DNA from 3 places in the Glutamicibacter sp. FBE19 genome. Region 1 is predicted to be linked to each of the others. Evidence: predicted binding sites of a transcription regulator. Region 1 holds the regulator's gene; each other region holds the start of a gene.
What was found. The regulator LexA, encoded in region 1, represses DNA repair genes until DNA is damaged. The targets are predictions, from matches to a motif close to TCGAACANNTGTTCGA.

Region 2: a site for LexA is predicted at 2,003-2,018, ahead of H6F58_RS02665 (shikimate dehydrogenase). Genes of this name have one in related genera too.
Region 3: a site for LexA is predicted at 3,004-3,019, ahead of H6F58_RS02250 (DUF222 domain-containing protein). Genes of this name have one in related genera too.

Annotation. Positions count from the first base shown of each region.
Region 1 is NZ_JACKQN010000002.1:39,217-54,055, reverse strand. Features, by position in the region: gene H6F58_RS03885 (regulatory protein RecX) at 1-353, shown strand, start outside; gene H6F58_RS17925 (hypothetical protein) at 557-742, shown strand; gene miaB (tRNA (N6-isopentenyl adenosine(37)-C2)-methylthiotransferase MiaB) at 831-2,360, shown strand; gene miaA (tRNA (adenosine(37)-N6)-dimethylallyltransferase MiaA) at 2,365-3,291, shown strand; gene dapF (diaminopimelate epimerase) at 3,300-4,235, shown strand; gene H6F58_RS03860 (methyltransferase) at 4,303-4,908, opposite strand; gene hflX (GTPase HflX) at 5,329-6,897, shown strand; gene H6F58_RS03850 (ATP-dependent DNA helicase) at 6,890-8,887, shown strand; gene H6F58_RS03845 (glycoside hydrolase family 76 protein) at 9,127-10,050, shown strand; gene lexA (transcriptional repressor LexA) at 10,096-10,815, opposite strand; gene H6F58_RS03835 (LysM peptidoglycan-binding domain-containing protein) at 11,074-11,427, shown strand; gene H6F58_RS03830 (histidinol-phosphate transaminase) at 11,509-12,615, shown strand; gene hisB (imidazoleglycerol-phosphate dehydratase HisB) at 12,638-13,258, shown strand; gene hisH (imidazole glycerol phosphate synthase subunit HisH) at 13,259-13,894, shown strand; gene H6F58_RS03815 (hypothetical protein) at 13,897-14,046, shown strand; gene priA (bifunctional 1-(5-phosphoribosyl)-5-((5-phosphoribosylamino)methylideneamino)imidazole-4-carboxamide isomerase/phosphoribosylanthranilate isomerase PriA) at 14,074-14,811, shown strand.
Region 2 is NZ_JACKQN010000001.1:590,304-594,825, reverse strand. Features, by position in the region: gene H6F58_RS02670 (sugar phosphate isomerase/epimerase and 4-hydroxyphenylpyruvate domain-containing protein) at 1-1,050, opposite strand, end outside; gene H6F58_RS02665 (shikimate dehydrogenase) at 1,050-1,922, opposite strand; gene H6F58_RS02660 (MFS transporter) at 2,076-3,413, shown strand; gene H6F58_RS02655 (LysR family transcriptional regulator) at 3,528-4,457, opposite strand.
Region 3 is NZ_JACKQN010000001.1:494,279-498,800, forward strand. Features, by position in the region: gene H6F58_RS02240 (FdhF/YdeP family oxidoreductase) at 1-1,316, shown strand, start outside; partial or broken gene H6F58_RS02245 (nucleobase:cation symporter-2 family protein) at 1,409-2,864, shown strand; gene H6F58_RS02250 (DUF222 domain-containing protein) at 3,042-4,517, shown strand.

The DNA of each region.
Region 1 (14,839 bases):
TCATTGAGCGATACGCCGAGATCAATCTCGTCGATGACCAGCGTTTTGCGAAGTCATGGGTGGTGACTCGTGCCCGCTCCAGGGGACTGGCCCGCGGCGCGATTAAGCATGAGCTTCGCTCAAAAGGCGTTGATGATGAACTCGCCGCCGAAGCGTTGGAACAGATTGATGATGAAGCAGAAGAACAGCGCGCCCGCGAACTCGTCCGCGCAAAACTCCGGCCAGAATCAATGGGAGCAGATCGCGACAAGGCGTTGCGCCGATTAGTTGGAATGCTTGGACGCAAAGGCTACAACGGTTCGATGGCATTCAAGGTAGCCCGCGAAGAATGGGACGAACGGTTCAGGTCCTGAGGCTAGCGATTTTTCTTTCGCATGAATGGTCTCTTGCCCAAGCGAAATAGCCAGTCATCCAAGCTTTGGCAAACCGGCAAAATGATGACCGCGATGGCAACCAATATTGAACCTGCCCCAATATCAAAAGCAGGTCGTCAGTGCTGTAATCCATTGGCGGGATTACGCCAATCGCCATCGGAACGGCAAAAAGGAACAGCGCGGTGAGCGAGGCCATCCACCAATGGAAAACCTTCATGGAGCGCGACAGCGGCAAGGCGCGCCGAGCTGGAGTCTTGGCTGGTGGTTCGCCAGCGTCGCGACCCGCGGTTCTGCTCGCATTCCTTGAAATCGTCAACAGTTGGAACAACTCGGTCGTATCGGAAACCGCTGCGCTGCGCTCCAGATGATTCACGAGTACCCATCTCCGATTCGTGGGCCGTTCGCCCTAGGGTCGCCTACATTTCAGCTCGATGGAAATTTCGGTAATCTTGAAGGGTGACTGAGCAACAAACCGTGAGCATCCCGGAAACCGAAGAATTGCCGCGTACCTATGAAGTACGCACCTTCGGTTGCCAAATGAACGTCCACGATTCCGAGAGGCTTTCTGGCCTTTTGGAAGACGCAGGATTGAGCCGAAAGCCCGAGGAGCTCAAGGACGGCGTTGCTGATGTCGTCGTCTTCAATACGTGCGCAGTGCGAGAAAACGCGGACAACAAGCTCTACGGGAACCTCGGCATCCTCAAGGGCATCAAGGCAGAGCGCCCAGGCATGCAAATTGCAGTTGGCGGTTGCCTGGCCCAAAAGGATCGCGACACCATCCTGAAAAAGGCTCCCTGGGTCGACGTGGTCTTCGGAACCCACAACATCGGGTCTTTGCCTGCATTGCTGGCTCGTTCAGAACACAACAAGAAGGCAGAGCTTGAGATCCTCGAATCTCTTGACGTCTTCCCTTCGACTTTGCCAACGCGGCGCGAGTCCGTGTACGCCGGCTGGGTATCGATCTCCGTGGGCTGCAACAATACGTGCACCTTCTGCATCGTTCCGTCGCTGCGCGGCAAGGAACGCGACCGCCGTCCCGGCGAAATCCTGGCCGAGATCCAAGCGCTCGTTGACGACGGAGCCATCGAAGTGACCCTGCTGGGCCAGAACGTCAACTCCTACGGCGTTGAGTTCGGGGACCGCCTGGCCTTCGGCAAGCTCCTGCGCGCTTGCGGCGAAATCGAAGGGCTCGAACGTGTACGATTCACCAGCCCGCACCCTGCAGCCTTCACCGACGATGTCATCGACGCAATGGCCGAAATGCCTAATGTGATGCCGCAGCTGCATATGCCATTGCAGTCCGGATCCGACAAGGTGCTCAAGGAAATGCGCCGATCCTACCGTTCCAAGAAGTTCCTCGGAATTTTGGACAAGGTGCGCGAGCGAATCCCGCACGCCGCGATCACAACGGACATCATTGTCGGCTTCCCCGGTGAATCCGAAGAGGACTTCCAGGCAACCTTGGATGTTGTCGAGGCTTCGCGTTTCTCCTCGGCCTTCACCTTCCAATACTCCAAGCGGCCTGGCACGCCCGCGGCAACCCTGGAAGGCCAGCTGCCCAAAGCAGTGGTCCAGGAACGCTACGAGCGCCTGACCGCGCTGCAGGACCGTATCGCCAAGGAAGAAAACGCCAAGCAGCTGGGACGAACCGTGGAAGTCATGGTGACCGAGCAGTCGGGGCGCAAGGCCGAGGAAACGCATCGGCTTGCTGGCCGTGCGCAGGACCAGCGGCTGGTGCACTTCTCCGTGCCCGAGGGAGCGCAAACTCCGCGTCCAGGCGATCTGGTGACCCTGCCCATTACCGAAGTGGCAGCATTCCACCTCATTTCGGACCCTGATTCCGGCCAGTACTCATTGCGCCGTTCCCGCGCCGGAGACGCCTGGGATCGCGCGCAGGCAGAAAGCTGTGGCGTTCCCGCTCCGGGTGAAACTACTGCGGCAGGCCGCAAAAATTTGGGCATGCCAACACTCAAAGTGCGCAGCTAGCCCGATGACGGATACTCATCTGCCGGTCATCGCTATCGTCGGTCCTACCGGTACCGGCAAATCGGACTTGGCGATTGCGCTGGCCCAACAACTGGGCGGGGAAATCGTTAATTCTGATGCCCTGCAGTTCTACAGGGGCATGGATATTGGGACCGCAAAGTTGCCGGTGTCTGAACGCGGGGGCATTGAACACCATCTGATGGACACGCTGTCGATCGCCGAAGAAGCATCGGTTGCCACGTTCCAAGAAGAAGCACGCGAGCAGTTCGCGCAGATCCGCGCGCGTGGCAAGGTGCCGATCATGGTCGGCGGATCAGGACTTTATGTCAGGGCGGCACTGGATGTCATTGATTTTCCGCCCACCGATCCAGGCATCAGAAAGAAGCTGGAAGCAGAGGTCCAGGAAAAGGGTGACGGGGATCTTCGCCGCCGGCTAGCTGAAGTGGACCCCGTATCCGCCGAGCGCAACCTTGATCTGCGACGGGCTATCCGTGCCCTGGAAGTCCATGAAATCTCCGCACGCCCGTTCAGCTCCTACATGCCGCAGCGCGAGTACACTGCTCCGGCTCTTCAGATCGGACTAAATTACGATCGTTCAGCGTTGCATGAAGCATTGGAAGCACGTGTGCACACCATGGATGCGATGGGATTGGCTGAAGAAGTTGCCGGTTTGCTGGAACTGGGACTGCGCGAAGGCAAAACAGCTTCTCGCGCGATCGGGTACCAGCAATACACGGATTATCTTGACGGAAAAATCACCCGGGCCGAGGCCATAACCCAGACGGTGGTTGCCACCAGAAAATTTGCCCGACGCCAAATCACATGGTTCAACGCTGACCCGCGGGTCAAGTGGCTGGACCCCACCGAACCGGACCTCATTGGCAAAGCACTGGCCCTCATCGGCAAGCCAACCGAGGAACCAACACGCTAGGAGTATCGATGTACAGCACCGAACTAGGCCAACTGGCGGGGCAGCCTTTCGCCAAGGGCCATGCCACAGGAAACGACTTCGTCTTGATTGCGGATCCAGAAGCTGACGTGGATCTGACCGCCGAACAGGTGGCGGCACTGTGCCATCGGCGCTTCGGCATCGGCGGCGACGGCTTGATTCGCGCGGTTCCCACATCCAAGGTGCCCGGGTACGAACAGCAGGTCGCCCAGAATCCAGGGGCCTACTGGTTCATGGACTACCGGAATGGCGATGGCTCCATCGCCGAAATGTGCGGCAACGGGGTGCGCGCCTTCGCCCACTTCCTGATTGCTGAAGGCCTGGTGGATCTTCCCGTAGGCCAGAGCATCCACATCGGCAGCCGCGCCGGCATCAAGATGATCACCCGGCTTGTTGAAGGCTATGCAGTGAATCTGGGCCCGTGGGGACTGATCTTCGAGGACCAGGCGGAGGCCGACTCCATAGATTCCATGGTCAAGCCACGCGGTTGGGAACAGGCGCTGCCAGCTTTGAGCATCACCATGGGCAACCCGCACACAGTGGTGGCCCTTCCCGATATCGACATGCTCGACAGCCTTGAGCTGTTCGCAGAACCAGAAGTCGCACCAAAGCCTGAAAACGGCACCAACGTCGAATTCGTGGTTCCCAACGAGCCGCTGATCGAAGAGGACGGAGTTGCCCAGGTGACGATGCGCGTTCATGAACGCGGAGTAGGGGAGACCCTTTCCTGTGGCACCGGCGCATGCGCTGCCGCCGCCGCGGTTCGATACTGGGCCCGAGGCACCGCGCTGATCAACCAGTGGGCAGTGTCGGTGCCAGGCGGGGTCGTAGGCGTTGAATTCCGTGCCAACGATGCCGGCGGCGAAGACACGATCCTTTCCGGCCCTGCAGAACTAGTTGCCCGCGGAGTGATCGGCGCGAAGTAGCCGGTGAAGCAAAAATTGCAGGCATCTCGTCCTATGGACAGATGCCTGCAATTGCTGGAATGAGGTTCTAGGCCGGTCGCGAAACCTTCAGGACGCGGAAGGCCTTGGCCGTGGCCTCGCGAGTGATCGACCAGTCCTGGGGCAGCTGCTCGGCCAGCCATTTCTGCAAGGAATCGCTCCCCAGATTCTTCTGCACTACCAGCCAGGCTTCCCCGCCTGCTGCCAGGCGCGGCAGCCACAGCATCAGAAGTTCGTGCAGCGCTTCCTTGCCGATGCGGATGGGCGGATTGGACCAGATGGTATCGAACTGGAGACCGGGTTCAACGGAATCTGGGGTTCCGACTACCACGTTGCCCAACCCCAGGTGCTGGGCATTCAGCCGGGTCAATTCGATCGAGCGTTCATTGACATCCACGCCGTGAACGGTGGATTCGGGGGACCTCTCGGCAGCGGTCAGGGCAATCGGTCCCCAGCCGCATCCGATGTCAAGCACGCGCCCGCGTGGGGCGGGGACATGCTGCAACAACACCGCGGTGCCTTTATCCAAGCCTGAAGGCGAGAAGATTCCTGCGGCTGTCTGAACCTTGCGCACTGTGCCGTTGAGTTCGACTTCAATGGTGCGTCGTTCATCGGCCGAGGCGGGGCTGGCGGTGAAGTAGTGATCCGAGGTCATAGGCAAAGTTTATCGTTGTGCTTCCCGAGGCCAAAGACCAGCGCATTCAACGTGAGCAAAGCGATATAGGCAGCTCGAGCATTGACTGATAGAGTTTTCCCTATGACTTTCGTTTTCGTCTAATACGTAACCGCAGCGGTTACCTCGCGATCCTCCCCGGCGACGCGCCTATTTGGCGTGCCGGCATTGAAGGATTGGCAGACGGCGAAGTCTTTTTTGTTTTCCGCAAGTTGTGCATCACACGCCTTGCCATTCGCCTTCGCACCTCGGTAACCCCGCATTCACCTGCTTGCCTATATTTTTTGAGCGCTGTCAAAAGGACCACGAATGTTTGATGAACCGACAGAACCCCAACGCGTCACGTCGCGAACTGGGGGTCAACCGCACTATTCTGGAATGCGAAGTACTTCTAAGGAGACCATGACTAACTCCGAGTCACACGAGCACGATTCGGCATCAATGGATGATGCCCAGATCCAGGCCGCTATCGACCGTATCCTCGAAGCCGATGAAGCCCAAAGCCCACAGGTCCAGCACTTCGGAGAAGAAGATACCTCAATCTTCTCCGGGCAGGCCACTGCGCTCAACCGCTTCTCGACCGGCTTTACCCAATACGACGGGGACCAGGATGACCTCGCGGAGCGTCGCGCCTTGCGTCGCGTCGCGGGCCTGTCCACCGAACTCGAAGACGTTACCGAGGTCGAGTACCGCCAGCTGCGCCTGGAGCGCGTTGTGCTGGCTGGTATTTGGAGCGAAGGCACCGTCACCGACGCCGAAAACTCCCTGCGCGAACTGGCCGCCTTGGCTGAGACCGCAGGTTCTGAAGTTCTCGACGGCGTGGTGCAGCGCCGCAGCAAGCCGGACCCGTCGACATTCCTGGGGTCGGGCAAGGCCGAGGAACTGCGCGGCATCGTTGCCTCTACCGGCGCGGATACCGTGGTGGTTGATGCTGAGCTGGCTCCGTCCCAGCGCCGCGCACTCGAGGACATTGTGAAGGTCAAGGTTATTGACCGCACTAGCCTGATCCTTGATATCTTTGCGCAGCATGCGAAGTCCCGAGAAGGCAAGGCACAGGTTGAACTGGCTCAGCTCGAGTACCTGCTGCCACGTCTTCGTGGCTGGGGCGAATCGATGTCCCGCCAGGCTGGTGGTCGTGTAGGTGCCGCTGGTGGCGGCATTGGCTCGCGTGGTCCGGGTGAAACCAAGATCGAGATGGACCGTCGCCGCATTCGCGACCGCATGGCCAAGCTGCGTCGCGAGATCAAGGCCATGAAGCCTGCTCGTGAGGCCAAGCGCGCCAATCGCAAGCGCAATGAAGTGCCCGCAGTGGCTATCGCCGGATACACCAACGCCGGAAAGTCATCTTTGCTCAACCGTCTGACCAATGCCGGTGTCCTGGTGGAGAACGCGCTGTTCGCCACCTTGGATCCAACCGTGCGCCAGTCGTCGACTGAAGACGGGCTGACCTATACGTTGGCCGATACCGTTGGATTCGTGTCGAACCTTCCAACCCAGTTGGTGGAAGCCTTCCGCTCAACTCTGGAAGAAATTGCCGATTCTGATCTAATCCTGCACGTAGTGGATGCTTCGCACCCTGACCCGGAGGGGCAGATTCAGGCCGTTCGTACCGTGCTTGGCGAAGTTGACGCGTTGAATATCCCGGAAATCATCGTCCTGAATAAGGCTGACGTCGCGGATCCATTTGTCATTGAACGAATCCGCAACCGTGAATCCAATACCTCCGTGGTTTCGGCTCACACCGGTGAGGGCATCGAAGAGCTGCTGGAAAAGATCAGCTCGTCGATTCCGCGTCCAGGCATTCAGCTTGAAGTTCTCATCCCGTACAACCGCGGGGATTTGATCGCAAAGCTGCATCAGAGCGAATCTGAAATCCTGGAAAGCGAACACCTGGACAACGGCACGCGATTGATCGTCAAGGTGCGCGATTCCCTGGCGGCAGAGTTGGAGACTTTCAACATTCATGGATAAGCAAGAGCAGGCCCTTGAGCTTCTTGAGGCCGCGGTAACTTCCATGGGTGGCGCCATGCGTACAGGCCAGCAGGAAATGGTCAAGCACGTGGTGGCTGCCTTGGAAGACGAAGAACATTTGCTGGTTCAAGCTGGCACCGGAACGGGAAAGTCCATGGGCTATCTCATTCCGGCGCTGGCCCATGCGCAAACTAGTGCCAAGCCAGTGATTGTTTCAACCGCTACACTCGCGTTGCAGTCGCAAATTGTCGGTCGCGACGTGCCGAGATTACTTGAGTCACTCAAGGGCAAGCTCTCCCGTCCCATGGATGTGGCTCTGCTCAAAGGCCGCTCCAATTACTTGTGCCAATACAAGCTCGGTGGCGGATACCCCGATGACGAAGGCACGCTGTTCTCGATGGATGAACCGGCAGTACCCGCCGGAACCACCTATTCACCGCTTGCCAGTGAAGTGATGAAACTTCGCGATTGGGCCGAGCGCACCGACACCGGCGACCGAGATGAATTGGTGCCCGGAGTCAGCGACAAGGCCTGGAAGCAGGTTTCGGTTTCGGCGATGGAATGCCTGGGTTCTCAAAAGTGCCCGATGGCCGATGAATGCTTCTCGGAAATGGCACGCGCCCGCGCGGCCGAATCTGACGTGGTGATCACCAATCATGCCTTGCTGGCGGTGTCTGCGTTTGAAGGCCTGTCGGTCTTGCCGGATTTCGACGTGGCCATCATCGATGAGGCCCACGAACTGCAGGACCGCGTGACCAGCTCGGTGTCTGGCGCCCTGTCGGCTCGAATGGTGATGACTGCTGCTGGTGGCGCCAAGCGCCACTGCGGCGTCAACGTCGATGAAATGGTCAAAGCGGCCAACCGACTGGAGAAGTCCCTGACGGGGATCCCCACCGGTCTGCTGGAGCAAGGCTTGCGCGAAGACATGGGCATTGCACTCAATGACATTGTTGAGCAGGCTCGCCTGGCATTGGCGCTGTCCAAGCCAGAGGCGAACGCGCCCGCCGATGGCGGACGACAGACTGCACGCTCCCAGCTGCAGGCTGTTATGGATGACTCTCTGCGCATGCTCGAATCTGAAGAGCGCCGCGAAGTTCTCTACACAACGCGCCCACGGGAGTTCGTAGAAGGCCGAGGCTACGTGGAGGCCGAAGAATCCCAACCGGCAACGCTGAATGTCGCACCGCTGTCGGTGGCAGGAAAACTGCGCGAAGGCCTATTTGATGGCCGCACGGTCGTGCTCACCAGTGCAACGTTGGCTATCGGTTCGCAATTTGATGCCGTGGCCGGTTCGCTGGGCTTGATGGGGAACGGAGCGCCAACATGGACTGGCGTCGATGTGGGAAGCCCTTTTGATTATCCAAAACAAGGCATCCTGTACGTAGCCAGGCATTTGCCAAAACCTGGCCGTCAACTTGCAGCTGAGACCCTGGACGAGATTGAAGATCTCATCAAGGCATCCGGCGGTGGCGCACTGGCGCTGTTCACTTCGAAGCGTTCGGCGGAAGAGGCCGCCAGCATCTTGCGCGAGCGGCTGGACGTGGACATCTTGTGCCAGGGCGAGGCCAGCATGAAATCCCTGGTTGAACAGTTCGCAGACGAACGCGACACTTGCCTCTTTGGCACGATGACGCTGTGGCAGGGAGTTGACGTCCCGGGGGATTCCTGCCGTCTGGTCATCATCGACAAGATTCCATTCCCACGCCCCGACGACCCGATTTCGAAGGCCCGGACCGAAGACGTCGCCAAGCATGGTGGCAATGGCTTTATGCAGGTTTCGGCTACGCATGCCGCCATCCGCTTGGCGCAGGGCGCAGGACGCCTGATCCGATCGGTCAACGACCGGGGCGTTGTAGCCATATTGGACTCGCGCATGGCCACGGCGCGCTACGGAAGCTTCCTGAAGGCTACCCTGCCACCGATGTGGCCCACAGTAGACAAGAAGGTCATTTCTGGAGTTCTGGAACGCCTCAAGCCTGCTGAAAAGTAACTTCCGGTGCTCGAAAGCAATGACCCGGTGACTCGGGCTCGTTGAATGCACTAATGTCTGCGCCACAGGGAAGGCAAATTCCGGAAGGCAAGATGAAATCCATGAGGGAACTGGCGTGTGAAGCAGCCGAAGATACGCATGCGCGTTTTGGCCATCGGCTCCTTCGCCTGCCAGGCACGTGGATTGGCCGGCCCTATAGCCTTCAGCACCGGATGCATGACGGAAGCATGCTCAGCGATATGAATGGATTTTCTCATCCGTTTGCTGAGTGGAACTACTGGTGGCAGGCCCACTACCTGGATGCGATCCTTGACGACGGGCTGGGCTATTGGGAAGCTGGCGATCGTGATGCAGCCCGGCGCGAACTTCACCGTGCCAAAGACCTGCTGGCAGGAATCCGCATTCGCAATTTCGGAGTCTTCCCGAACTACTTCTTTGACGATATGGCATGGCTGGCGCTGGCGAGCCAGAGGTTGCTGGCTTTTTCCCGGAAGCTGGAAGGGCACAGCCATCTCGGTGCAAAACGAGCAATAACGACTTTGCGCAAGCAATTGGAAAGCGGCATCGACGAAGTCCTCGATGGCGGCTTGTACTGGTCGAGGAAACGCGATTTCAAGAATGCCCCTGCCAACGCTCCTGCCGCACTCTTTTTCGCACGCATCGGTGATCGCGAACAAGCCAGGAAGCTGCTTGACTGGATGCATTCCAACATCTTCAGCGACCAGCACGGTTTATATCTTGATGGGCTCAGACTCACTTCAACAGGCCAAAAACTGGAAGATCACCTCTATACCTATAACCAGGGTCCGGTGCTCGGCGCGCTGCTGGAATTAGGTACCGCAGCTGATTTGGAGCATGCTGCTGCACTTGTTCATGCCACACGCCGGCATCTGGCCGACGAGGCCGGATCCCTGGTGCTTGATGGAGGAGGCGATGGCAACCTATTTGCCGGGATTCTCTGCCGATACCTGGCCCTCTGCGCAAACGATGAGCGCATGGATCTGGACGTTCGGGGCATCGCACGCGATTTGGTGACGTCGACAGCTAGCCGATTGGTCAACGAAGAACCACGACGGCTCTCAGCGGCAGTTCAGCGTTGGATGATCTTCAGCGCAGCACAACGGTGCGAATCGAAACCGAAATCGCAGGGAGCAAACGACTGAGGGGTGTTGATGCTTGCGCACCAACACCCCTCATGCCAGATGCGATTAGAGCGAACGCATCACAGAAACAACACGGCCCATGATCTTGGCCGCGTCGCCCAAGATCGGTTCGTAGCGTGAGTTCTGGGGCAGCAGCCATGTATGCCCATCGCGCTGCCGGAAGGTTTTGACAGTGGCTTCTTCGTCCAGCAATGCAGCGACGATATCGCCGTTTTCAGCATTCTGCTGACGGCGGACGACTACCCAGTCACCATCACAGATAGCGGCATCAACCATGGAATCGCCAGAGACTTTGAGCATGAATAATTCGCCGTGTCCGACCAGCTGGCGAGGCAACGAGAAAACATCTTCGACAGACTGATCAGCAAGGATCGGCCCACCAGCAGCGATCCGGCCGACCAATGGAACCATGGTCGTATCGGCTGACGTGCTGAGCTCGATGACCATCGCGTCTTCGGCAGCCTTGCTCTCTGCGGCCTCCGACGCCGTTGAGTTCTCAGCATCGTCCGCCAACTGCAGCGGCAACAAAATCTCCATGGCGCGCGGACGGCGTGGATCTCGACGAATGTACCCGAGCTTTTCCAGCTGGCTCAATTGGTGGGTGACGCTCGAAAGGCTCTTGAGTCCTACCGAGTCGCCAATCTCACGCATGGATGGTGGATAGCCGTTCTTGCCGATGGCACGCTGGATCGTTTCCAGGATCTTCTTTTGGCGAATCGTCAACGAGCGTGCATTCGATCGGGGAGTGCGTTGTGAAGCTGACATGAGATTTTGCCTTCCCTAGCTATCTGTCGAAAGTTCGGCAGTCCAAACTGTCGGAGCCAGATGGTGTGATGTTTTCATTGCTCGTCTACTTCGAAATCTTAGTGGATAAGCGAGCTTCTTTCAAAGATTTGTTCGAAAACTTCTGGACAAGTCGGACGAAGCTCTGTTAGAACAGATGTACTAGTTTCGAACAAGTCTTCGAAATCTACATATCGAATATAACTTCGCATCGCTACACAATCTTGAGGAGATAAGGTCATGGCAACCCTCGCACTTGACTCAAATCAAACCCAGAGCCCATTGAAGATCCGGATCAACCGCCGCGGCTGGGCTGTTTTGGTGGGCATTCCAGTTTTTGCGCTAACCGTAGCTGCAGCGTTCTTCTTCTCGATGTTCGCTTCAGATGCAAGGGCATCATCTGAACTCCCAACGGGCGTCGAAACTGTGGACGTCACCGTTATCCCGGGCGACACCGTGTGGAGCTTGGCCAAGGAGTACGCCCAGGGCTACGACGTCACTTCTGCTGTCAGCCACATTTCGGAACTCAACTCCCTCCAGGGAAGCGAGATCCACGTTGGCGACTCGCTGTCGATCCCTGTGCTCGCTGGTTAGAGCATCGATCGAGGCAGGGGATTGTTACCTTGACTCGTAGCGGATTCACCCGCCAAGCCGGTACGCACGTAGACTTATTGCGTGAATGACCGCAGTGAACTTTTGAGTCAGCTGCCCTTGCGTGAGAATCTCCGCGGGCTATCCCCATATGGCGCACCACAAATCGACGTGCCCATTCAGCTGAATGTCAACGAGAACACTCATCCGCTTCCGCCAACTGTCGTGGATGCCATTGCGCAAGAGGTCGCAAAAGCAGCAACCAGCCTCAACAGATACCCGGATCGTGAATTCACCGAACTCCGTGAACTGCTGGCTGACTATCTCGGCCACTCCCTGACCGCAGGTAACATCTGGGCGGCAAACGGCTCGAACGAAATCCTCCAGCAAATCCTGCAGGCATTTGGCGGGCCAGGACGAAGCGTCATGAGTTTCGGACCAACATACTCGATGTACCCCCTCCTAGCTAGCGGGACCGATACAACATATATCGCCGGTACGCGCGCCGAGGATTTCACTCTCTCCGCAGAATCCGCGGCAGAACAAGTTCTCAAGCACCAACCGAACATTGTCTTCCTGTGCTCTCCTAACAACCCCACGGGCACGGCGCTTGGCCTGGACGTGATCACAGCCGTATATGACGCAATGAGCGAGCACAATGGCATGGTCATTGTTGACGAAGCCTACGCCGAGTTTTCCTTGTCCAGCACCAAATCGGCGCTCACCTTGCTTGAAGGCCGCCAGCGGCTCATCGTCACGCGCACCATGTCAAAGGCCTTTGGCCTTGCCGGTGCCCGCGTCGGGTACCTCGCAGCGGCGCCTGAAGTCACCGATGCCATTCGCTTGGTGCGGCTGCCATACCACCTCTCGGCCGTCACGCAGGCAACTGCCGTAGCGGCGCTGAAGAATATCGATTTGTTGTTAGCCCAGGTGGAAGACATCAAAACGCAACGAGATCGAATTGTTGCCCGCTTGAAAGAGCTTGGGCTTAAGCCTTCCGTCTCCGACTCCAACTTCGTCTTTTTCGGCGGGCTGGAGAACCCCCACGCGGTGTGGGAAGGATTGTTGGAAGCAGGCATTATCGTCCGCGACAATGGGATCCCGGGCACTCTGCGAGTAACCGCCGGAACCGAATCAGAAACTACTGCGTTCTTGGATCGTCTATCCGAGCTGCTCGGCGCGGAAAAGTAATCAAGAACAAGCGAAGGAAGACATGGCTGCCGAATTGATTGGCGCACGTCGCGCCCGCATGGAACGCGTCACCAGCGAATCGTCCGTATTCGTAGAACTGGATCTCGATGGAACTGGTGTGTCGGAGATCAGCACGTCCGTGCCGTTCTACGACCACATGCTCACCGCGCTGTCCAAGCACTCGCTCATTGACTTGACCGTTCGGGCAACGGGCGATACCCACATCGACGTGCACCATACCGTGGAGGACACCGCCATCACCATCGGCGAAGTGCTGCGCGTTGCCCTGGGCAACAAGGCCGGCATCCGGCGCTTCGGCACCGCATATGCTCCATTGGATGAAGCGCTTTCGCGTTCAGTGGTGGATGTATCCGGACGCCCTTACCTCGTCCACTCCGGCGAGCCGGCGGGGCAGGAATACCACCTCATCGGTGGGCACTTCACCGGTTCCATGACCCGCCACGTTTTTGAAGCGATCACCTTCCACGCCCAGATTTGTGCACATATCGAGGTGCTCTCGGGCCGCGATCCACACCATATTGTCGAAGCCCAGTTCAAGTCCTTTGCACGAGCTCTGCGCGAAGCCGTTGAATTCGACGAACGCATGGGTGACAAGATTCCATCCACGAAGGGTGCACTGTAAGTGGAAAAGAAGAATGTAGTTGTTCTCGACTACGGTTCGGGCAACGTCCGTTCGGCTGTCCGGGCGCTGGAAGCCGCGGGTGCTCACGTGGAGCTGACCGCAGATCCCGAAAAGGTCATGAGCGCTGACGGGCTGGTTGTTCCTGGCGTTGGCGCCTACGCGTCCGTGATGGAACAGCTGACGAATATTGGTGCCCTGCGCTGGATCGGCCGCCGCATCGCCGGAGGACAACCCGTATTGGGAATTTGCGTCGGCCACCAGGTCTTCTTCGAGGAAGGCGTTGAGCACGGAGTCCAAACGGCCGGTATCGGCGAATGGCCCGGCACCGTCGAACGGCTCAAATCCGATGTCATTCCGCACATGGGCTGGAATACCGTGCAGCCACCAGCTAGCACCAAGCTCTTTGCCGGCGTCGAGAACGAGCGTTTCTACTTCGTGCACTCATACGCAGTACAGAAGTGGGAATTCGACGTTACGCAACCTGCAATGACTCCGCCTCAAGTTACCTGGAGCACGCACGGAACGCCATTTGTGGCCGCAGTGGAGAACGGTCCACTCTCGGCAGTGCAATTCCACCCGGAAAAGTCAGGCGAAGCCGGCGCACAGCTGTTGCGCAACTGGTTGGGCACCCTGTAGGCATGTGGACCATCGTGCTTGGGTTCGTTGGCGCATTCCTGGCTGGCGGAGCGATCTCCCTCAAAAGCCAGAAGGCCCATATCTCTTGGGTCATCGCGCTATGGGCTCTCGCAGCAATGAGCATCATTGCCGCGTGGGTATTGGCCCTCTAAAAAATTCATTTCTTCACAAAGGACATTATGAGCGAGCAACCAATTCTCGAACTCTTGCCTGCCGTAGACATCGCCGGAGGCCAGGCAGTGCGTCTGGTCCAGGGCGAAGCCGGTTCCGAGACGGGCTACGGCGATCCACTGGAAGCTGCCCTTTCCTGGCAGAACGCAGGCGCTGAATGGCTGCACCTGGTTGATTTGGATGCTGCTTTTGACCGCGGCAGCAACGTGGAGATCGTCCAGCGCATCGCCAAGGAACTGAACATCAAAGTTGAGCTCTCTGGTGGCATTCGTGACGATGCGTCCCTGGACCGCGCCTTGGAATTCGGCGCGACCCGCGTCAACTTGGGAACCGCTGCGCTAGAAAATCCTGAATGGACCAAGCAGGCCATCGCCCGTCATGGCGACAAGATCGCAGTGGGCATGGACGTTCGAGGCACCACCTTGTCGGGCCACGGCTGGACCAAAGATGGAGGCGACTTGTGGGAGGTCCTGGCGCGCCTGGAAGATGCGGGATGCGCCCGTTACGTCGTCACCGACGTGACCAAGGACGGCACCCTTCGCGGACCGAACGTCGAGCTGTTGCGTGAAATCGCCGCAAAAACCAATAAGCCTGTCGTAGCGTCGGGCGGCATCTCGTCGCTCGAAGACCTGCGTGTGCTTCGCGAGCTAGTTCCAGAAGGCATCGAGGGCGCCATCATGGGCAAGGCCCTGTACTCAGGACAGTTCACCTTGCAGGAGGCCCTGGACGTAGCAGGACGCCGCTAAGTCCGCTCGCTCCACCACAATGACGGTT
Region 2 (4,522 bases), on a different contig from region 1:
GGCTTCCACTCCTCGGCTTCGCTGCGAATTGATGATGATCTTCGCCTCGCCCGAGCTCCACAGCTGCACCGGCTTGCGGCGGTGCTGCCCGCTGAAGCTGAAACCGAGTTGTGCCAGCATCCCGGCCACGCGCTCTGGGTCCTCGGTCCGGATCTCGGCAAAGTCGAACCCGGTGGCGTCTTGCTCTCCGGGCAGGACCTTGAGGTCCAAGGCGTAGTGCTCCCCTGTCGAGCTCAACAGCTGGGCCGTCGTGGACTGCAGCCACTGCAAGGACCGCAGCCCGTCGATGGCGGTGCGTTCCACGTTGGATTGGCGGAAAACATCATTGAAGATTTCCAAGGAAATGATGCCGTCATAGCCTGAGCGCACGAGTTCTGCCAGGAACTGGTCCAGCGCGAAGCCGCCCTGTCCCGGGAAGAGCCGATAGTGGCGGGACCAGGAAAGGATGTCCATGGAGAGCACCGGCGCATCGGCCAGCTGGACAAAGAAGATCTTCTCTCCGGGAATGGCGGCAATCTCCGAGGGATCATCGCCGCGCGAGAGGATGTGGAAGCTGTCGATGCACAATCCCACGTTGGCGCGGTCTACCCGCTTCACGATCTCCCACGAATGCTGGTAGGTATCAACATACTTGCCCCAAGCCAACGCTTCATAGGCAATGCGCACATCGTACCGGGCGGCAAGATCTGAAAGCTGCCGGATTTGATCCACAAACAGGCCATCGTCGTTGATGGTGGCGGTGCCGACATTGGAGCACAGCAGCATCAGGTCCATGCCCAGCCGCTGCATGAGCTGGAACTTGGCTTCAGCGCGATGCAGATTGGCCTGCAGCTGTTCTTCGGTGACCCCTTCAAAATCGCGGAAGGGCTGGAACAAATCCAGGGTCAGCCCCAGCCGGTGCGCCATGGCCTTGACTTCCTCGGGCGACATCGGGCTCACCAACAGATCCTGCTCAAAGATCTCGATGCCGTCAAAGCCGGCTTTGGCGCAGGCCAGAAGTTTTTCTTCCAGGGTTCCCGACAGGCATACCGTAGCGATAGAGGTGCGCATTACAGTCCTTTTTCCAGCAGTTCCAGCAAGTGGCCACGCACCTGCTGTGTTTCCGGCCTGATGCCGGTGATGATTTCGAAGGCGTCCACCGCTTGGCCAACGGCCATGTATCCGCCGTCCAGGACTTGACATCCGAGGTTGCGGGCGGCAACGATCAGTTCGGTGTCCACCGGGCGGTAGATGCAATCCGCGACCCAGTGCCGCGATTCCAGTGCTGCGATATCCAGCGGAAGACCGGGATGGTGGTGCATGCCGATCGGGGTGGCATTCAATAATCCATCGACCTCGCCCAGAAGCTGCGGAACCTGGGCAGGCGTTGCGGCATGGACCAGTGCTTGCGGGAAGTTCTTGCGCAGCTCTTGGACCCGGTGGTTGACCCGATCCTCGTCGAGATCAACGATGTGCAGCTGCTCGGTCCCGGAAGCCAGCAAGGCGTAGGCCACCGCGGCGCCGGCGCCGCCAGCGCCCAGCTGGAGCACTTTCTGCTTCTTGGCTCCGGGGAGCCCCTCGGCCAGGCCGCGGGAGAATCCGGAAGCGTCGGTGTTGTGCCCGATGAATTTCCCGTCCTGGATCACCACGGTGTTCACCGCGCCAATGGCCCTCGCCGTTGGCGAGATGTCATCCAGATGGCCCAGAACAAGTTGTTTGCAAGGATGGGTTACATTGAAGGCGTTAAATCCCAGCTTGGCTCCTGCTTGGAGCAATTCCCCGATGCCGCTTGCCGGAAGTTCCAGTTCGGTGAGGTCAATCGGCCGATACAGGTAGCGCAGCCCGTGCACCTCGGCGGCGCGTTCGTGCATCGGCGGGGTCAGCGATGGCATGACGCCGTCACCGATCAGGCCGACCAGATAAGACTCAGCACGTGTACTCATGTTCTCCCGCAGCTCTTCTTGATGACGTCAGGTATTGCCTGAGTTGTGATTTACATCTACTGTAATCCAATGAACACATTCCGAACAAGTGTACGCATAGCGAACATCTAGAGCGGATCGTCACCCTCAAAACACTCGACGAGGAGTCACCCGATGCCATCGCCACACCACTCCGACGCATCTGCCGGCACCGGCAGCGCAGGACGAACACCGGTCAAGGCGGCCGTCGCCAGCTTCATGGGCAGCGCTGTTGAATACTACGATTTCTTCATCTTCGGCTCAGCCGCGGCCCTGATCTTTCCGCATATCTTCTTCCCCGACACCGACACCAACGCCGCGGTCATGTCGCTGGCCACCTTCGGCTTCGCCTACGTGGCCCGCCCGGTGGGAGCCATCTTCGTGGGGCACTTTGGCGACCGCATCGGCCGGCAAAAGGTCCTGATGTTCACCCTGATCCTGATGGGCGCATCCACCTTCCTCATCGGCTGCCTGCCGACCTTCGAGCAGGTAGGCTGGCTGGCCCCGATCCTGCTGGTCCTCGCCCGGCTATGCCAGGGACTCTCGGCGGCCGGCGAGCAGGCCGGAGCCTCATCGATGTCGCTGGAGCACGCCCCGGATCACCGCCGCAGCTTCTTCACCTCGTGGACGCTCACCGGCACCCAAGGCGGCCAGATTCTTGCCGCGATGATCTTCATTCCAGTGGTTGCCCTTCCGGATGAGATCAAGTTCGGCATCGGCTGGCGCATCCCGTTCTGGCTCTCGGCAGTCGTCGTGGTTGTCACCTTCTTCATCCGCCGTTCGCTGCACGAAACCCCGGAGTTCGAAGAAGCCAAGAAGAACAATGAGATTGCCAAGCTGCCGCTGGCAGTCCTGCTGCGCTTCCACTGGAAGGACGTGCTGCGCGTAGTGCTGTGCGCATTCATCGCCGCCGTCTCCACGGTGTACGGAACCCTGGCCATCTCCTACGGCAAGGTCATTGGAAACATGGATGAGTCGATCACCCTGTGGCTTGTTGTTGCCGGCAACATCGGCGCATTGATCTCGCAGCCGCTCTTCGGCATGCTGGCTGACAAGATCGGCCGCAAGCCGGTCTTCATCTACGGCGCCCTGGGCTCGGCGGCCATCATGCCGTTCTATCTGCGGTCCATGGAATCGAGCAACGCGCTGCTGCAGTTCACCCTGTCGGTCCTGGTCTTCTCCTGCGCCTACGCCGCGGCGAACGCCGTGTGGCCCAGCTTCTACGCGGAAATGTTCTCCTCGCAGGTGCGCTTCTCCGGCTTGGCCATCGGCACCCAGCTTGGCTTCCTCATGGCCGGTTTTGCCCCGTCCATCGTAGCCGCCCTGGGCGGGCTTGAAGCCAACGGCTGGGTCCAGATCAGCCTGTTCACCGCGGTGATCGCTGTCATTGCTTCGCTCTCGGCACTGACCGCACGCGAAACCTATCGTGTTCCGACCAAGCAGCTGGGCCACGCCGTCGAGAAGGTCTCCTAGCCGCCATCGCAAGCATCCCGGAACGTTTGGCCTGACTTTTTTCAGGGAAAGCCAAACGTGCCGGGATATTGCTTTTAAGTGGACGCAATAGCGCCGCCCGGGACCGCCTGGAGCTCAAGCGCTGGGCGACTGGATGATGGCGATGCCAAGGAGCATCCGCTCATTGGCATTCAGCGCACGCTCTTCACGCCAAATGGCGCGCAGCTCGCGCATTAGCGCCGGGCCGGCAAACGGAACTTCAACCAACGCCCCTTGCTTGAGCTGGTTCTCCACCGCCAGCTGGCTGAGAACTGCCGGTCCCATGCCTCCGGCGACCAGCTGGCAGATGGTCGCATTGCTATTGAATTCCGCAATCGGCTTGGCCCGCTCAACGGTGGACAAGGAGTTCAAAAAGGCCCTGGTCCCCGAGCCTTCCTCGCGCTCGATGAGCGCAGTTTGCTGCAGTTCATCCAAGGTCACCGGGTCCTTCCGACCGGCCCAAGGGTGGGCAGGCGAAACCACGACCAGCATTTCATCGCGGAACACTTCACGGCTCCTGAGAGACGGGGGCAGTTGTGGCGTTTCAACAAATCCAAAGCCGATCTGCTCCTGTTCCACCGCCTGGATCACGTCGTGGGAATTCATGATTCTCATCCGCGGAATGACGCTGGGCAGCTTCTCGTGCAGCTGCCCGATCCATGACGGGGCCAGGTATTCTGCCACCGTCATGCTGGCCCCGAATTCCAGCTCCTTGTTGCCATGCTCGGCCAGCGAGCGCACTCCGGCGGAAAATGCGTTCAACCCGGCGAGCGCCTCGCGTGCCCACTGGACGGTCAAGACTCCTTCTGCGGTCAGGGTTGATCCGCTGGTTTTCCTGGTCACCAGCGCATATCCCAATCGGCGCTCGAGGGTTTTCAGCGCCCGCGAGGCGTTGGATTGCGCCATGCCGGCCGCCCTGGCACCTGCGCTGAGGCTCCCGTGATCGGCAATGCCAACCAGCAACTCCAATGATGAGAATTGCAGCCAATGAGACATGCTCTGCCCTGCTGGCGAATCGCTATCCATATCATGATCATATGCCCGCGATAGCCAGGAGGTGAATACCGCTGGATAGCGCATCGGCGAAGAAT
Region 3 (4,522 bases), on a different contig from region 1:
CGCGTGCCACCGTGGACTGGGAAGCCACCGAAGAGGCCACGGGCCTGAGTCGCGAGCAGATCACCGAGATCGCGCAGCTGCTGATCAAGTCCAAGGCCACCATCATCTGCTGGGCGCTGGGGTTGACCCAGCAGCCGCACTCGGTGCCGACGCTGAAGGAAATCATCAACCTGCTGCTGATGCAGGGCAACTTCGGCAAGCCCGGCGCCGGCGCCTGCCCGGTGCGCGGCCACTCCAACGTCCAGGGTGATCGCACCATGGGCATCTGGGAGAAGCCCACCGAGAAGCTGCTGGCCTCGATCGACGCCGAATTCGGCATCAGCTCCCCGCGCGCCCACGGCTACGACTCCACCGAAACCCTGCACGCCTTCGAAAAGGACGAGGTAGACGTGTTCGTCTCCATGGGCGGCAACTTCGCGCTGGCCAACTCGGACACCGAAGCGCTGGAAGCGGGCATGCAGCGGGCCAAGCTGACCGTGCACATCTCCACCAAGCCCAACCGCTCGCATGTGGTGCACGGCAAGACCTCGCTGATCCTGCCCACCCTGGGCCGCACCGACAAGGACGACAAGCACCCGGGCGGGGCGCAGTTCCTCTCGGTGGAGGACTCCATGTCGGTCATCAAGTCCACCCGCGGACGGCTCACCCCGGTCTCCGAGCACCTGCTGGCCGAACCGGTGATCGTCGCCCGCATGGCCCAGGCGATCCTGGGCGAGGACCACCCGGTCAACTGGCGCGCCATGGCCGAGGACTACGACGTGATCCGCGACCACATCGAGAAGGTGCTGCCCGGCTTCGAGAACTTCAACGCCCGGGTGCGCGAAAAGAACGGCTTCGTGCTGCCCAACCCGCCGCGCGACACCCGCTCCTTCGCCACCGACATCGGCAAGGGCCGGTTCACCGTCTCGGACTTCGAGGCGCTGAAAGCCCCCGAGGGACACCTGATCCTGCAGACCATGCGCAGCCACGACCAGTACAACACCACCTTCTACGGGCTCGATGACCGCTATCGCGGCATCAAGGACGGCCGCCGGGTCATCCTGGTCAACCCGGAAGACCTGGAGCAGACCGGGTTCAAGGACCGCGACCTGGTCGACGTGATCTCCACCTTCGCCGGCACCGAGCGCCGCGCCAACCGCTTCCGGCTGGTCTCCTACCCGACGGCCAAGGGCTGCGTGGCGGCCTACTACCCGGAGGCGAACGCGCTGGTGCACCGCGATCTGGTGGCCCGCGAATCGAACACCCCGGGCTTCAAGGCCATGATGGTGCGCTTCGTGGAGCACACCCAGCAGCCCGGGCGCACGCTGGATAGCTGATCTATCGGGCTCATGCGGGAGAATTGAGGGCGGGGCGCATCCCGGCAACGCGGGATGCGCCAATTTGCAGTCCACCGCAGAGGATTTTCCCCATGAGCACCAGACCCGAAGACGAACGCCTGAGCCCCGGCCGCACCGTGGCCTACGGCTTCCAGCACGTGCTGACCATGTACGGCGGAATCATCGCCCCGCCGCTGGTCATGGGCGGGGCGGCCGGCATGGACACCGCGCAGATGGGCGTGCTGGTGGCCTGCTGCCTGTTCATCGGCGGCCTGGCCACGATCCTGCAGACCCTGGGCATCCCGTTCTTCGGCGCCCAGCTGCCGCTGGTGCAGGGCACGTCCTTCTCCGGGGTGGCCACCATGATCGCCATCCTCAATGGCGGCGGGGGGGATGCCCGCGGTTTTTGGCGCGGTGCTCGCCTCGGGCGCGATCGGCATCCTGATCGCCCCGTTCTTCGCCAAGCTGCTGCGCTTCTTCCCGCCGGTGGTCACCGGCGTGGTCATCACCATCATCGGCGTCTCGCTCTTCCCGGTCACCGCGGATTGGGCCATGGGCGGGTCGGCCGCCGGCGATAGCTACGGGTCGATGAAAAACATCGCCCTGGCCGCGATCACCCTGCTGATCCTGCTGGCCTTGTCCAAGTCCGGGGTGGCCGCCTTCTCGCGCCTCTCGATCCTGCTCTCCATCGCCCTGGGCACCCTGGTGGCCGTTCTCATGGGCATGGCCGACTTCTCGCAGGCGCTCGCCGGCGAGATCTTCGCGGTGCCGGCGCCCTTCGCCTTTGGCGCACCGGTCTTCGAAGTCAGCGCCATCATCTCGATGATGATCGTCATCCTGGTGACCTACACCGAGACCACCGCCGACATGCTCGCGGTCGCCGAAATCACCGGCTCCAAGGTGGATTCGCGCCGCATCGCCAACGGCCTGCGCGCCGACATGCTCTCCTCGGCGGTCGGCCCGATCTTCAATACCTTCACCCAGTCGGCCTTCGCGCAGAATGTCGGCCTGGTCGCGATCACCGGGGTGAAAAGCCGCTTTGTGGTCGCTGCCGGTGGCGGCATCCTCGTGGTCCTGGGCCTGCTGCCGGTGCTTGGCCGCGTCATCGCCTCGATCCCGCAGCCGGTGCTCGGCGGCGCCGGCGTGGTGCTCTTCGGCTCGGTCGCCGCTGCCGGCATCCGCACCCTGGCCAAGGCCAAGGAGGACAACATGAACATGCTGATCATCGCGACCTCGCTGGCCTTTGGCTGCATCCCGATGGTCAAGCCCGACTTCTATGCCGCCTTCCCCGCCTGGGTGGGCACGATTTTCCAATCGAGCATTTCCTCGGCGACGATCATGGCCGTGCTGCTGAACATCATCTTCAACGAGCTGAACTGGGGCAAGAAGGAAACCTCGCAGCGTTCCATCTACAAGCACCAGCTTGAGGGGCTGGCCGACGGCGATCACCTCGTGGACGGCAAGCTCTACGACCAGCAGGGACTGGAAGTGCAAATCATCGCCGAGCAGCCCGGCCAGGCCGGCGATCGGCCGATGCCCCAGGGCTAGATTTGTGGCGCGCCCGTTCGAACACCACGACCACGTGCACGCCCATGCCACCTCGGGCCTATCCGCTCTGAACTTGAAATACCATCGCTGACTGGTAACTTTACCGTGTTCTAAAAGTTATCCACCCGCAACCAAACCATCGAAGACATATTCGACTAACCAGCGTAAAATAAGAACATGTCCGAAACCACGATCCCCCCAGCGCAAACCCCCAACCCCGAGAACCACGACGGATTCACCGCCGTGGTCAAAGGACTGGAAACCAGCCTGGCACACATCGAGGAACACGGAACCACCGAGGAATGCCTCACCAGCATCGCCCGCCTGGAACGCGCCATCTCCTCCCTGCGCTACCACCAAGCAGCCCTCGCCCACCAAACCGAAATCAACGTCGTCCACCAGAACGCCACCCGCGGCAACCTCAAGCAGCTGAACCGCGGCACCGCCGCCACCATAGCCCTCGCCCGCAAAGCAGACCCCCACGGCTACCGCGAATACCTCGAAAACTGCCGCATCCTCTTCAACGACACCCCGCACCTGGCCGCCGCCTACAGCCGCGGCGAATTCACCGAAGCCCAAATGCGCGCCATCCTCACCCCGCTGCGCATCCTCAAAGCCGAACGCCGCACCGAATTCGATCACCTGTACGCCAAGAACCCCCGACTGTTCGCCAACCAGGGCACCAGGAAAATCAGCGACACCGTCAAGGACTTCACCTACGCCTACGCCTCGGACGACCAGTGCAAAGAACAAAAAAGCGCTGAAGAGCAACGCCGCATCAAATTCACCGCGCACCCGGACACCGGCATGATGAGCCTCCACGCCGAACTGCCCATCATCGCCGGCCTGGCCCTGAAAAACGACATCAAGGCAAAATCCACAAGCCTCAAAGCCCACGGCGACCCGCGCACCCGCGCGCAAATCGAAGCCGACTACCTCTCCAGCTTCTGCACCAGCCCGGACGCGACAGTGCCCGTGAACATGAACGTCGCACTGGTCATGACCGACAAGACCCTCTTCCTCGGCGACCGGCAGCCAGCCTACCTCGACGGCTACGGGGTCATCGCCCCGCAATACGCGCGCGAGCTGGTCGCCGGCAAGGAAATCCTGAACAACATGACCCTCGCGGAAATGGCCACCACCCGGCCCCCGGCCTTCATCGACACCCTGGAAGCGAGCATCGAGCTGATCCGCCTCTATACCGCCCCCGGGGACCGGGAGCTGATCGCGATGGACTCCACCGCACGGATCTTCCCGGAGAAAATGAAGAAGTTCATCAGAACCCGCGACCGGCGCTGCCGCACCCCCTTCTGCGACGGGATGATCGAGGAAATCGACCACGTCACCCAGGCCTGCCTGGGCGGGCGCACCTGCGTGGTCAACGCCGATGGAAGGTGCAAGTTCTGCAACCAGGCCAAGGAAACCCCCGGAAGGCAGGAAATTGTCATCTCCCGGGGGCCGCACCGGATGAAGATCGCTACCGGAATGGGGCCGACGTACCATTCCACCGCTCCGCCGGCGACAGGTTTTGCGCATCAGCCCTATCCGCAGTGCATGAGCGAAGCTGACTGGGTGCGTTCCTTCGAGGACTGGCTGAACCGGCCGCCGGACACCGGGAGCAGTCCGCCGGATATCGAGGATATCTCTGCCTGATCGGG